3 regions of the Arthrobacter sp. GW822-FHT05G07 genome follow, and region 2 is predicted to be linked to each of the others. Evidence: riboswitches for the same ligand, from Rfam matches in the RefSeq annotation. Region 2 holds a riboswitch; each other region holds the start of a gene.
What was found. A riboswitch is a leader RNA that binds a small molecule or an ion and turns the genes downstream of it on or off. The one in region 2 is predicted to bind thiamine pyrophosphate.

Region 1 (4,530 bases), on a different contig from region 2:
TCCCGGCACCGTGCCCATACAGCCTACAGGTTTTCGGCGAGATTAACGCGATTCAGGCAACGACGCGCTGACGTGTCTCCGCAGTTGCCCGCAAATGCATCCGTGGTAGCGGGCTAGCCGCGGCCGATGGAAGGCTGCGCAAACAACCGCGGAGCATCAAAAAACGCCGTCTCATAACGGCAGGACTGGATGAAAGCGTCCATCATGGCGGCCCGCTCCATCTCCGAACCCGCAATGGCCGCAGCATCCGTGAAATTGATCGCTTTCCGGGTTGCGGCAGCGAAGTCCTCGTCGGCGTAGGTCTTCAGCCACTCGGCATAGGCGTGATCTGCGGGGGCTCCGGCGTCTACATACGATGCATGAAGCTGCCGACCCACCTCCGCGTACAACCAGTAACAGGGCAGGATCGCCGCGAGCACCACCGCGTAGCTGCCGGAAGCCGACTTTGCCAGTAGATGATCCACATAGGACTTGGTGACCGGGCCGGTGGCCGTGGAGGCCTCCCTGGTGCTCAGCCAGTTCCTGTGCAGCTCCGATTCAACTTCCAGGCACTGCTGTGATGCCTTGGCCCAGAACAACTGCTCTTCCTCCGTGGGGGCCAGGGCCCCCGCACGCGCCAACACCCTGGAGTACCCATTGAGGTAGATCGCATCTTGGGCGAGGTAGTAGTTGAAGTCACGTTCCGGGAGTTCGCCCGATTGAAGTCCTTGAATGAACGGAAGCCCGTAAATGGATTCGAGCTCTGGACCGGCTTCCTTCCACAAGGTCGCAGCGAAGGCGCCCGGCTTGGATGCCTGCTGGAGGTGGTGGAAGTGATGCACGGGCCCGTTCCCCTGCCCCACCTCGAGGGCCTCAGAGGTTGTCAAAGCCCCCAGTAACCAAGACTTCGCTTCCTGCAGTGAAACTTCCCAGTCACCCGTGCGTGCCTGGACTGTAGCCAAGGCGGACGACAAGGAGCACCCGGTTCCGTGGCTGTTCCGCGTTTCGACCCGGGGACCTGTTATCTCGATCACGTCCCGTGACAGCATCCCACTGGTGTTCACCAGTGCATCAGGACATACCGGACCAGGCAGGTGGCCACCCTTGACCAGGACCGTGTTTCCGTACTCCGCTGCCAGCCGTTTGCCTTGGTCCAGCGCCGATTCCCATTCTGTTGCCTCCGGCTCCCCCAGCAACATGGCAAGTTCCGGAAGGTTCGGGGTGATCAGGTCGGCCAGAGGCAGCAGCGAACGCAAAGCCTTCTCCGCTGACTCGCGCAGGAGCCGGTCGCCACTGGTGGCCACCATCACCGGGTCCAGGACCACGACGGCGGGACGCACCTCTTCAATCCAGCCGCGGACCTCGTCTATGACGGTCGCATCGCCGAGCATTCCGATCTTGACGGCATCAATGGTGATGTCGCTGCTGATGGCGTCCAGTTGCTGTCGGAGGAACTGCGCGGGAGGGACATGGACGGCGATGACCCCCATGGTGTTTTGTGCGGTGAGAGCCGTGATGGCAGCCATTCCGTAACCGCCGAGTGCTGCGATGCTCTTCAGGTCCGCCTGAATTCCCGCGCCGCCGGAAGGGTCCGAGCCGGCAATACTCAGTACGCGTGGGGTTGCCCGGCCCGAGTTCGGAGCGTCGAGTGGGTACACAGCTGAATATGGTGATGCAGTCATGAGGACATCCCTTCGCCGGTGCTAACCGGACAGGTTCAACGGGTCTGGATCTCAGCCTGGCCCAACGCCCGGCACCCCGTGTCAGTCCCCAAGCCTAGCCGGGAAGCGACGTGGCGCGGGAACCGGACCACGTCGCGACCGGGATGTGACCACGGATGCATGGAATGCGTGGCCTGCGCGGACAAGAAAGGCCCTGCACAGTCCGCCGTTGGCAGATTGTGCAGGGCCCTCTCAGCTGTTGCTGTCCGGATTTAGAGCTCGGAGGCAGGAACTCCAACTCCGAGGATGATGGGCTCGTCGGTTGATGCCTTCTTGGCTTGTTCCGCGGGCACCTTGGCCTCATGGGCCGAGCCTCGGGGGGCCGAGGCCGTCACCTCATGGTGCTCGACGCTGGTTTCATTGGCCGCGCCTTGGGCCCGGCTGGCACTCCGGTTGCGGCGGCCACGACGACTACTCGTAGCCTGAACAGCCTCGGGAGCTTTTTCGGCACGGGCCGGCACATCAGCCTTCGGGGCATCAGCAGGCTCCGGCACGACCACCGGCGCGGCTTCTTCCGCAGGTGCCGGAGCAGCGCCGAGGTGCGAGAACGCCTCGGCCAGGAGGTCCAGGCTCATGGCAGGCTTGGCGGCCTGCGGTTCCTCGTGGTGCTCAACGAACGGCAGTGCTACTTCTTCGCCGCCGAAACGCAGGACGGGAGTAGACCTTGCTTCCTGGACTGCTGCTTCCCTTTTTTCTGCTTCGCGGGCAGTTGCTCCGGCTTCGCCGCTGGCGGCGGTACCGGATGCGGGGCTAACGGCCGGCTCGTGGCCCGCCGCCCTTGCCTGCTCCTCTGCGCGGTGAACTTCGTCGTCGTGCAGGTGGGCGGCGTGCGCTGCAGCGGCAATCGTCGCCAGGGCAGCCCGGGTTGCCTCAGCCTTGGCTTGCCGGGCGGGATCCTGTGCTTCGACCGGAGCCGAAGGTGCAGCCGGGGCGGACGTCGTCGTATGGACCTGCGCGGGGGCTTCGGCGATGGCCTGTCCCCCACCCTTGCCGCGGCGGCGCTTGCGTTCCGTCCGCGCTGCAGGCTGCTGTGCCTCGGCGTGCGGGCGGTGGTGCTCGGCGGCAACCACGTTGGCGCGGCGGTGTTCAACGGGCTCGTCGTGGGTGACAACGCCCCTGCCGGCGCAATGCTCGCACTGCTCACCGAAGACCTCAAGGAGGCCGGTACCCATACGCTTGCGTGTCATCTGGACCAAGCCCAGCGACGTCACTTCGGCCACCTGGTGCTTGGTACGGTCGCGGCCAAGGCACTCGACCATGCGTCGCAGGACGAGATCGCGGTTGGATTCCAGGACCATGTCGATGAAGTCGATGACGATAATGCCGCCGATGTCGCGCAGACGGAGCTGGCGAACCACTTCCTCAGCCGCTTCAAGGTTGTTCTTGGTCACCGTTTCTTCGAGGTTTCCGCCGCTGCCGGTGAACTTACCGGTGTTGACGTCCACCACGGTCATGGCCTCGGTGCGGTCGATGACCAACGAACCACCGGACGGCAGGAAGACCTTACGCTCCAGCGCCTTGTGGATCTGCTCGTCGATGCGCCAGGCAGCGAAAATGTCCTGGTCCTTGGTCCACTTTTCAAGGCGGCCCACCAGATCAGGGGCAACGTACGTGACGTAGGCCTCGATGGTGTCCCAGGCGTCGTCACCGGAGACGATCAGCTTGGAGAAGTCCTCATTGAAGACGTCACGGACCACCTTGATGGTGAGGTCGGGTTCGCCGTAAAGCAGTTCAGGGGCCAGGACCTTGGTGGACGAGGCCTGTCCTTCGATGCCTTCCCACTGGGCGCGCAGACGGTTGATGTCGTGCGTCAGCTCTTCCTCCGACGCCCCCTCAGCGGCTGTGCGGACAATGACACCGGCGTTTTCCGGCAAGCGGTCCTTCAGGATGCGCTTGAGGCGGTTGCGTTCGACGTCGGGAAGCTTGCGGGAGATGCCGGTCATGGAACCACCGGGTACGTAGACCAAGTAGCGGCCCGGCAAGGAGATCTGGCTGGTGAGCCGGGCCCCCTTGTGCCCCACGGGGTCTTTGGTCACCTGGACCAGGACGGAGTCGCCGGACTTCAGGGCGTTCTCGATCCGGCGTGGCTGGCCTTCAAGATTGACTGCGTCCCAGTTGACTTCACCGGCGTACAGGACCGCGTTGCGGCCACGTCCGATGTCCACGAAGGCAGCTTCCATGGAAGGCAGAACATTCTGGACCTTGCCCAGGTAAACGTTGCCGATCAGGGAGTCCTGCTGGGTCTTGGAGACGAAGTGCTCAGCCAGAACACCGTCTTCCAGGACGCCGATCTGAATTCTGTCGTCGCGCTGGCGGACGATCATCTGGCGGTCCACCGACTCGCGGCGGGCAAGGAACTCGGCCTCGGTGATGACCTGGCGGCGGCGTCCGGTTTCGCGGGATTCGCGGCGACGCTGCTTTTTGGCCTCAAGCCTGGTGGAACCTTTGACGCCGGTAACGCGGTTGGACGGGGCTGTTTCCGTGATGGGGCGCGGTGCGCGGACACGGGTGACGGTGTTGGGCGGATCATCGTCCGAGCCGCCGGTCAGTTCAAGATCCTGGTCTCCGCGGCGGCGGCGGCGCCGGCGACGCGACGTGACGCCTTCTTCAAGGGCTTCGGCTGCCGGAGCTTCTTCGTCTTCGGACTCGGTGCCGTCCTCGGCCTCGTTCTCATCGCGTTCGGTTCCGCGGCGTCCACGACGGCCACGGCTCCTGCGACGACGACGGCTACCGGCGTCCTCCAGCTCGCCCTCAGCGGCGGCTTCGCTTTCTTCTTCTTCGGGCTCCTCGGCCTTCTCCTCCACCGGTGCAACGCGGGGAACAGTGGTGA
Region 2 (4,530 bases):
GCCAGTTCAGCAGTCATCACGGCGTCCTTGGCAGTAAAGCAGCCCGCAGTGTTGGGAAGGACCCGGATGTTGTGGTTCACCAGGAGCTGGAACAGCGATCCCGTTTCGGCTGGGGAATAGCGGCGCATGGCCACGGTGGTGAGCTCGGTCCCCGACGCCAGGAGCGCTGATCCCAGGCCATCGAGGCTCGGCGCGCCTCCGGTACCCATGATGAGCCGGGAACCGAATTCGACACCGTCGATCACCAGCGCGTCAGTGGAATGAACGTCAGTGGTGCGAACGTCAATGTTTGCTGTTGTCATGGTTCAGCCTCCTTGGACTGCTGTTACGAGTTCGAGTTCGTCTCCGTCGGCCAGCGCCGTCACGGCCCATTGGCTGCGGGGCACCACCTCGGAGTTACGTGCGACCGCGACTCCCAGCTTGCCGCCGTCGGCCGCTTGTCCGCGAGGGTCCAAGGCGCGGCCGGTGATCGCTGTGACCAGGGTGCTGACGGATGCGTCATCGGAGACTGCGTGATCGGTTCCGTTGAGTTTGATGTTCATGCTGTTTCCTTGGTGGGAGCGTGTGCTGCTGGTGTAAGAACTTGGGGAACTGAAGCGTTGCCCGCGAAGCGATCAGGCAGGAACGGAGTCCATCGAGGGTCCGTTGTGCCGCTGATGAGTTCGCCCACGATTCTGGCGGCCACGGGAGTCAGGAGCACACCGTGGCGGAAGAAACCTGTGGCGATCACCAGGCCGTCAGTGTCGCCGTGGGGACCGCTGACCCGTCCGAGCAGGGGGGCGTTGTCCGGGGTTCCAGGGCGGGCGCGGGCGGTTGCTTCAAGGAGTTCCAATTCCGCAACTGCGGGGACCAGGGCTTGGGCATCCCTCAGCAGCTGGTAGACGCCGCCGGCCGAGACCGCGTTGGAAGACGCTGACAATCCGTCTTCGCGTTGCGTCGCCCCAATCACCACGGTTCCGTCATCCCGGGGAACTATGTAGACGGGAACGCCTCGAACCATCCCCCGAACAGTGGACGTGACCAAGGGCCGGAGGTTGTCGGGGACGCGAAGCCGGAGGATGTCGCCATAGACCGGCCTCACCGGAAGGTTCAGTCCCTCAGGGAGCCCCGACAGTTGGGATGCCCCCAGCCCGTTGGCCACCACAGTCTCCGCGGCGCGGACCACGACTCCGGATTCGAGTTCCACTCCGGTGACCCGCCCGTCATCCCTCAGCACACCGCGTGCCGGGGAAGGAACGGCGAATCCGTCATCGGCCCCGGACACCCAGGAACCGTCGTCAGGTGAATGGTTTGCTAATCCAGCCAGGAGGCATGCGGCGAGCTTTCGCGGATCCACTTGGTGGTCGGCGGGAATATCGAAAGCGCAGGAAATCTGTGGGCTGAGGAGCGGCTCGCGTTGCCTCGCGTCCCGCAGGGCCAGAGGTTCAACTCCCAATCCAGCTGCGAGCTGTACGGACCTCAGGTCTGCGAGCGCCCTGCGGTCGGCTGCGTCGGCACCCACGGCGAGGGTCGGCGTCGTGCGGTATCCGCTGCCCTCTCCACCCACGTGCAGTCCGTCCACGAAGGAAGGCCACAGCCGCGAAGATTCGACCATCAATTCCAGGAGGTCTCCCTCCTGATAATGCAGTTCGCTGACGGGTGCAAGCATTCCGGCGGCGGCGAACGTTGCACCCGAGGCCGGGACGGGATCGATCAGCGCCACTGAACGGCCAAGTCGCCGGGCTTCATGAGCGATGCCAAGGCCTATGATGCCGCCGCCAATGACGGCCACGTCTGCCTGGATGGGGGTATGGCGGGGACCTGCCATTCGTTTCCTTCCCTACGCCGGTACTAGCCGGATCAGGTCAAGCGGTCGGCGCTGAAGCCCTCTCAGCCGGACAGTCATATGACGAATGTCGCGGCTCCCGCAGTACGTGCCCAGTTTAGAGGAACTACTCTGGTTTCCATGACCCAGCCTGACGCCCTCGCCTCCGCCCGCCTCTATCTGTGCACTGATGCCCGTCAACGGCAGGGCGATTTCGAAGACTTTGTGGACGCCGCATTCGCTGGAGGCGTTGACATCATCCAGCTCCGCGACAAGACTCTGGAAGCTGCCGAGGAGCTTGAATTGCTGGCCGTTTTGCGGAGCGTCGCACAACGGCACGGACGGCTTTGGGCTGTCAACGACCGGGCCGATGTTGCCAGTATTTCCGGGGCTCCTGTATTCCACATCGGTCAAAAGGACCTGCCCCTGACGGCAGCGCGAACCCTCTTGCCGAACGTGACCGGCATCGGTCTTTCCACCCACACACAGGAACAAATCGATGCGGCAGTCGCCACCTCCCAGGGCCCCCTGGGACTGGACTATTTCTGCGTGGGTCCGGTCTGGGCAACGCCTACCAAACCCGGCCGCTCGGCGGTGGGGCTGGACTTGGTCACATATGCCGCAGAAGCGGAAAAGCGTTCGGGCAATGCTGTGACACTTCCTTGGTTCGCCATTGGTGGCATCGACCTCAGCAACGTTGAACAGGTAGTGGAAGCGGGAGCCAGCCGGATCGTCGTGGTCCGTGCCATCACCGAGGCAACAGACCCGACGGCGGCAGCCAAGTCGCTGCTGCAAGCACTGGACACCGTGTAGTTTCCCGCCGAATTCAAGTGGTCTTAGCCGCTACGCGGTCAGGCCAAGGCCTGTCATCCGGCGCCCGTGTTTATCGGCGAGTTCCGTCGTTAAGCTCCTGACCGCTGCACGCGCATCCCCGCCGCCTTTCAGCAATGGTCCCAGCAGGGGGTGTTCCATGCCGACGCGCTGCGCCTGCGTCAAGGCCTCCCCCACCAAGCGGCGACCCCACAATGCAAGGCGCGAGGCCAGGCGCGGGTCGTCAGCCAAGGCCCGCCTGATCAGGACCCGAAGGACTTCCGTGGCCTGGTCAGGGGAAGCGACGCGTTCAACGAAATGCCGCGTTGTTGGGTCGAGGAACATCGATACGGCCCTGTAGAAGTCCGATGACACCGTATCGATGACGTACGCCTTCATGACAGATTCGAACCAGTCCCCCGGTTTGGTGCGCTCATGGAAATGATCGAAGGAGCGCTGGAACGGCAGCATGGCTTGTTCCGGATCGACGCCCATCTCCGACAACCGGTCATTGAGGAGCGCAAAGTTGCCGTAGGCGCCCACGGCGATCTTCGCGAACACAGACCTGTCATGGAGGGTGGGGGCATAGCGCGAATCCAGGGAGAGGCGCCCGAAAGCGGATAGCTCGCCATATGCCATGGCTCCAAGCAACTCCGCGGAGAGTTGCCCGGCAGAGGCTGCAGCGTCCGGGGAGATGCCCATGGATCAAGACTATCCCTGGTGGGCCACAACCTCCCCGGGGTCGGGTTCCTGCTTCCAGTGCCATTCCTACTAGGCTGGCTCGAAGTGAGTTGACTGCCGCATGCCCCTCATGCCGTAGGTCCTCCTCCTCGCACCCACTTCACTGAAGGATTTTCAATGAGTCACCCCAGTTACCCACCCGCGCCGCAGAACGACGCCGGAGCAGGAATTCCGCAGGTGCCTGCCGCACCCTACGCTTACGGCGGCCAGTTCCAGGGTGGGGCACAGCCGGGCTACCAGCCCGGACCGGATTCAGGCCCCTACGGAACCCCGGTGGGAGCTCCGGCGAAGTCCTTCATGACCACATGGATCCTGGCCCTGCTCCTGGGTAGCTTCGGTGTGGACCGCTTCTATCTGGGCAAGATCGGTACCGGAATCGCGAAGCTGCTCACAGCCGGCGGCTTCGGTATCTGGTCCATCGTTGACCTCATCATCACGCTGACGGGAAACGCCCGGGACAAGCAGGGCCGTCCGCTTGCGGGTTACCCGGAGAACAAGAAGAAGGCATGGATCATCACCATTGTCGTCTGGTTCGCGGGCCTGATTGTCGGAATCGTGTCCACGGTGTTGTCGTTGACCTTTGTTGCTGCTGCAGTCCAGGGTGCAGGCACCGATGCCCCGGTCCTGCCGTCGGCCTCCCAGGAGGCACCGGCACCGTCGTCGGGCACTGCCTCTGATGACGGTTCCTTAACCGTCACCATGTCCGAGGGCAACACCGTGAAAGTCAGCCTCCTGAACTCCGGTTACACCACCGAAATTCCCGGGATGTCCTACATGAAACCGACCAGGGGAGGCTTCCTCCTCTTGGAGGTTTCCTGGGAGGCCACAGCTGGAAGCAGTTACGCCTCACCCTCGAACTTCGAGGCCTTCGACGCGGACGGCGCCAAGGGCGAGGAGATCTACGTGGAGGAAGGTCTGGGAGGACTGCCTTCCGGGGATGTTGCCGCCGGAGAGATGCAGCGGGGAGTCATTGCCTTCGACATCAAGAACGGCCCCACCACAGTGGTCATCAGCGATGACTTCGGCGACAAGGCAGCTACTTTCACCCTGACGCCGGCAAACTAAACAGCCGGTCCGGTCCATACCGCCGCACGGAAAGCCCGTTGCCCCCTTGGGGTAGCGGGCTTTTTGGGTGGGACATCCAAGACTATCCGCCGGTTTCGGGCTACCCTGAT
Region 3 (4,530 bases), on a different contig from region 2:
TCCTTTGACCACCGCCGAAGCCGCGCGCTTCCATGGTCACCGCCAACCGCGACGCCCGCCGAACAGCCTGAACCAGCAACCCGAAACTCTGGCCGAGCGTGGCCTTCAAACGCTGAAAAGGGCTGCCTTGGGAACCGACTCCGCGGGCACGGCGGGCCATTCCGATGGTTTGCCACTCCTCTGCCATGAGGCCCACCAGCCTCATGGCAGCGAGGGATCCGAGGACGAAGCGGTGCGGCAGCCTGGCCTTCTGCGCCAGCGCGTCGGCCAGGTCTGTGGGATCGGTGCACGTCATCAGCAAGATCGCTGGCAACGCAATCGCCAAACCGCGGAGCATGAAACCAAGCCCCAGCTCAAGGGAACCTTCGCTGATGGACCAGAGCCCGACGTCGAGCAGTACAGCGCCGCTGTCCGCCGCCACGATCGCGGTGCTCCAGCCGCCGATCGCGGCCGCGATGATCAGGGGCCAGGCCCGCCGCCATAAAAGCCTGAAAGTGAGGCCGGCCAACGGGAAGAGCGCCAGTTCAGCAATGAGTGCCGTTGAGGCCGAGACCCAGTCAATGGACAGTGCCAGCACAAGGGATATGAGGAAGACCGCTACGAACTTGGCCAGAGGGTTGGCACGGGTCAGCAGGGAGTGGTTTCCGCGAATATTCAGTGCGTCCCTCATGCTGCGCCGGCTTCCTGATGGGTGGCTCGGCCCTCCGTGATCGGGCCTAGCCGCAGTTCTGTGCCGCCGAGTACGGCACTGAATTCCTGATCGTGGGTCACGGAGACCACCGCGGTTCCAGCGTCCAGCAACTCGGAAAGGAACGACGCCAATTCTGCCCACGTGTTGGCGTCCTGGCCGAACGTGGGCTCGTCCAAGACAAGAACCTTCGGATGTGCTGCGAGCACCGTGGCCACCGAAAGCCGCCGCTTCTCCCCGCCGGACAACGTATACGGGTTGGCGTCCACAAGATGCGTCAGCCGCAACCGCTCCAACAGTTCATCCACGCGTTCCTCGCCATGGCCCAGATGCTTCGGACCGAACATGAGTTCATCCAGGACCTTGCCCGTGACGAACTGATGCTCCGGCTCCTGGAACACCGTCCCGATGCGGGCGATCAGCTGCTCCGCCTTCCACTTGTACGGGTCAATGCCCGCGCCTTCGGAAAGCTCGACGGCGGCACTCACCTTGCCGTCCACAGGCGCCAAAAGGCCGGCCAACGTGAGCGCGAACGTGGACTTGCCCGCACCGTTTGGGCCCGTAATGGTCAGTGCCTGGCCAGCTCTTACCTGCGCACTGATGCCCGTTTGCACCGGCATGGGCGGGATGGTTTTGAACCCTTTGCGCCGTGGCTTTTCACGGGAAACAGAAAGGTCCTGGGCTGCGAGGAGAAGCTGCGCGGTGTCGGGCTCATTGTGCCGCCCCCGGGTTGCCGGGACGTACCCGGGCACCCAGACGCCTGCCGACATGAGCATAGTGCGGGCCTCGGAAAGGACCTGGTCCGGAGGGCCGTCCAAGAGGACGCCGCCCGTGACCCGCCCGGCCCCTGCGGCCGTGCTGGACCCTGCGGCCGATCCCGGCTGCAGGACCACGATCCGGTCCACCAGGTCCTTCCACACAGAGACGCGGTGTTCCACCACAACCAGCGTGGCGCCGGTCTTGTCCAGGCAGCGCCCAACAGCATCCCGGACCTCGAGCACACCTGCCGGGTCCAGGTTGGCTGTTGGTTCGTCCAGAAGGATCAGGCCGGGGCGCATGGCCAAAATGCCCGCAAGCGCGAGGCGCTGCTTCTGGCCGCCGGAGAGCGCCGCCGTCGGGTGATCCAACGCCAGGCCGCCACCCGCAGCGGTACGCAACCCGACGTCGTCGAGCGCTTCATGGACGCGGGACCAGATTTCGTCCCGCGGAACTGCAAGGTTCTCCGCGCCGAAGGCGACGTCGTCGCCAACCCGCGACAAGACCACCTGCGTTTCCGGATCCTGCTGCATCAGTCCGGCACGGCCACGCTGCTCGCGGGGCGCGACGCCGTCGATCAGCAGGGAGCCGGTCTCATCCGAGTCGTCTTCCTCATCCCCCAGCACCCCGGCGAGGGCGTGCAGGAGGGTCGACTTGCCGGCGCCCGAAGGGCCCAGCAGCAGAACCAGTTCCCCCGGTTCGATCCGAAGGTCCAGGCCTTGAATGGCAGGCTGGGCCCGGCCGGCATGCCGCCATCCCCAGCCCTCGGCGGAGATGGCGGCAGGCCGGACCGTGCCGCTTTGCGTGGCGGACATCAGTTGAAGACTGGCTCCGAAGCGGCCTTGCGCGAGGCGAAGGAGCTCAGCACCCCGGTCTTGGCGAGGCCGCGCGTCGCAACCCAGGAGAGGGCGCCGGCGATGATGGCACCGGAGATCGTGGTGAAGGTGATGTAGGCCAGCTTGTCGATGGCCTCGTAGGCGATGTTCCAACCCCATGGCAGGAAGGAGTCGTTCAGGCCGCAGAAGAGGCCCGCGCCGGCGCCCGCAAGGAGCGCGGTGGGCAGGTTGAACTTCTTGTACCTGAAGGCGGCGAAGATGAGCTCGGCGCCCAGGCCCTGCAAAACGCCGGATATCAGCACCGTGGTGCCGTACTGCGAGCCCATGATGAGCTCACCGGTGGCGGCGACGGCTTCGCAGAACAGCGCAGCACCGGGCTTGCGGATAATGAGCATTCCCAGGACCGCGGGAATCATCCAGCCACCGGCAATCAAGCCTGTGAGCGGCGGATACGTCGCGTTCATGGGGATGGATACCAGTGCCGCGCCCTGGGACCATGCCCAGAAGATCACGCCGCCGGCGATGGCGATAAGAGCCGCCACAACGATGTCTACAACGCGCCAGTTATAACTGGCCTTCTTCACGTTTACCGTGGTCATTTCTGCCTCCTGAGGTTACAGGAGGGGAAAGTGCTCCCCGGATCCCGGGTCCGGCTCGCGCCGTCCGCATCCGGACACTCTGAGAAGCTCGACTCCCTTGCGCCGGTACTAACCGGATCAGGTTCGAGGGTCTGCGGCTGTCCGCACTCTCAGCGCCCTCGCGTCTCCTGCATCTCTGCAGAGTCCGACGGCGGCGCTCCCCTGTCGTTATCAAATCTGCCCTGATGGGCTGGTTCAGTTTACACCTGAGTCCGTGGCGGGCGCTGCGGTCCAGTCACAATCGGCTTCCCGTCCTTGAGGTGCCCGTTGCCACGCGCGTTGCGAGGCCCGCTCTGCACCCTTCCCCCGCGCCATTCCCTGCACACCAGGCCTAACAACGAGACGGGGGTGCGTTGCGAGGCCCGCTCTGCACCCCTCCCCCACGCCATTCCCTGCACACAAGGCCTAACAACGAGACGGGGGTGCGTTGCGAGGCCCGCTCTGCACCCTTCCCCCGCGCCATTCCCTGCACACCAGGCCTAACAACGAGACGGGGGTGCGTATTGCGAGGCCCGCTCTGCACCCTTCCCCCACGCCATTCCCTGCACACCAGGCCCCACAACAGGACCTGAGAGAATGAATCAGCAGACTTCACCGCGGCAAAGGGGCACATTTCATGACGGACATCTCCGGCTCGGGACTTACAGACACCAACGCCGTGGCGGAACCCCGCCTGGCAGCGAGCGTCATCCTGCTCCGCGACGCCTCGGACGGCCTCGAAGCCTTCGTCCAACACAGGGTGAGCACCATGGACTTTGCCGCCGGAATGGTGGTCTTCCCTGGCGGACGCGTCGATGCCGCCGATCAGAGCGGGTGGGACTACCCGGCGGAGCTGCTTCAACGCCACGCAGCCGACTGGAACCAGAGCTCCCTGAGCGCGGATCCGGGAGCAGCAGCGAAGAACGCCGGGACGGTACTCGCTGCCGCCATCCGCGAGGTTCAGGAGGAGGCCGGACTCACCATCGATGCCTCCGACCTCCGCCCGTGGGCCAACTGGATCACCCCCACGGACATGCCCAAACGCTTCGACACGTTCTTCTACGTTGCCAAGCCCTCTCCGGGAGCCACGCCGCAGCACCAAACCACGGAAGCCTGGCAATCACTGTGGATGCCGGTGGCGGACATTCTTGAAGCGGAAGCCGCAGGCACGTTGAAACTGATGCCGCCCACCTATTACCTGCTCAAAGAAATCGCCGGACTCGGAACCGTGGACGCTGTCTGGTCGGCCGAACACCCAGTCGTTCCAGTACTTGCGCCGGTTGGTTCATTGGCGGCGTTCCTCAAGGAACGGGAAAGCCGCCGCTAACGGTGTGGCCTTTAGAGCTAGGCTGGGGGCATGAACCTCTTCTTCAAGCTGATCGGTGCCGGAGTAAGCCTCGGAGCAGGATTCGTAGGCACCAAACTCGTCAATAAAGGGTGGGAAAAGGCCACTGGCAACAAACCACCCATGGGCAACGACGATATGGAAACCAGTCTGCGTTCGGCGCTGACATTCGCACTGATTTCGGCTTTTGTGAGCACGCTCATCCAGGTCCTGGCAAGCCGGGGCACGCAGCGCGCCATCGCGCGCTTCGCGAAGACCCACGACATCGTCTAGGCACCCGAACCACGA

Region 1: it holds a riboswitch for thiamine pyrophosphate, as region 2 does, so the genes downstream of both, thiD (bifunctional hydroxymethylpyrimidine kinase/phosphomethylpyrimidine kinase) here and thiO (glycine oxidase ThiO) in region 2, are expected to answer to the same signal.
Region 3: it holds a riboswitch for thiamine pyrophosphate, as region 2 does, so the genes downstream of both, AC1RJY_RS08840 (ECF transporter S component) here and thiO (glycine oxidase ThiO) in region 2, are expected to answer to the same signal.

The regions. Positions count from the first base shown of each region.
Region 1 is NZ_JBXALT010000005.1:62,483-67,012, reverse strand. It holds gene thiD (bifunctional hydroxymethylpyrimidine kinase/phosphomethylpyrimidine kinase) at 114-1,661, opposite strand; TPP riboswitch at 1,652-1,750, opposite strand; gene AC1RJY_RS09540 (Rne/Rng family ribonuclease) at 1,913-4,530, opposite strand, start outside.
Region 2 is NZ_JBXALT010000003.1:83,413-87,942, reverse strand. It holds gene AC1RJY_RS05585 (thiazole synthase) at 1-302, opposite strand, end outside; gene thiS (sulfur carrier protein ThiS) at 306-542, opposite strand; gene thiO (glycine oxidase ThiO) at 539-1,807, opposite strand; TPP riboswitch at 1,800-1,918, opposite strand; gene thiE (thiamine phosphate synthase) at 1,946-2,617, shown strand; gene AC1RJY_RS05565 (ferritin-like fold-containing protein) at 2,648-3,316, opposite strand; gene AC1RJY_RS05560 (TM2 domain-containing protein) at 3,473-4,420, shown strand.
Region 3 is NZ_JBXALT010000004.1:318,239-322,768, forward strand. It holds gene AC1RJY_RS08830 (energy-coupling factor transporter transmembrane component T family protein) at 1-670, opposite strand, end outside; gene AC1RJY_RS08835 (ABC transporter ATP-binding protein) at 667-2,259, opposite strand; gene AC1RJY_RS08840 (ECF transporter S component) at 2,259-2,879, opposite strand; TPP riboswitch at 2,956-3,092, opposite strand; gene AC1RJY_RS08845 (NUDIX hydrolase) at 3,535-4,224, shown strand; gene AC1RJY_RS08850 (DUF4235 domain-containing protein) at 4,255-4,515, shown strand.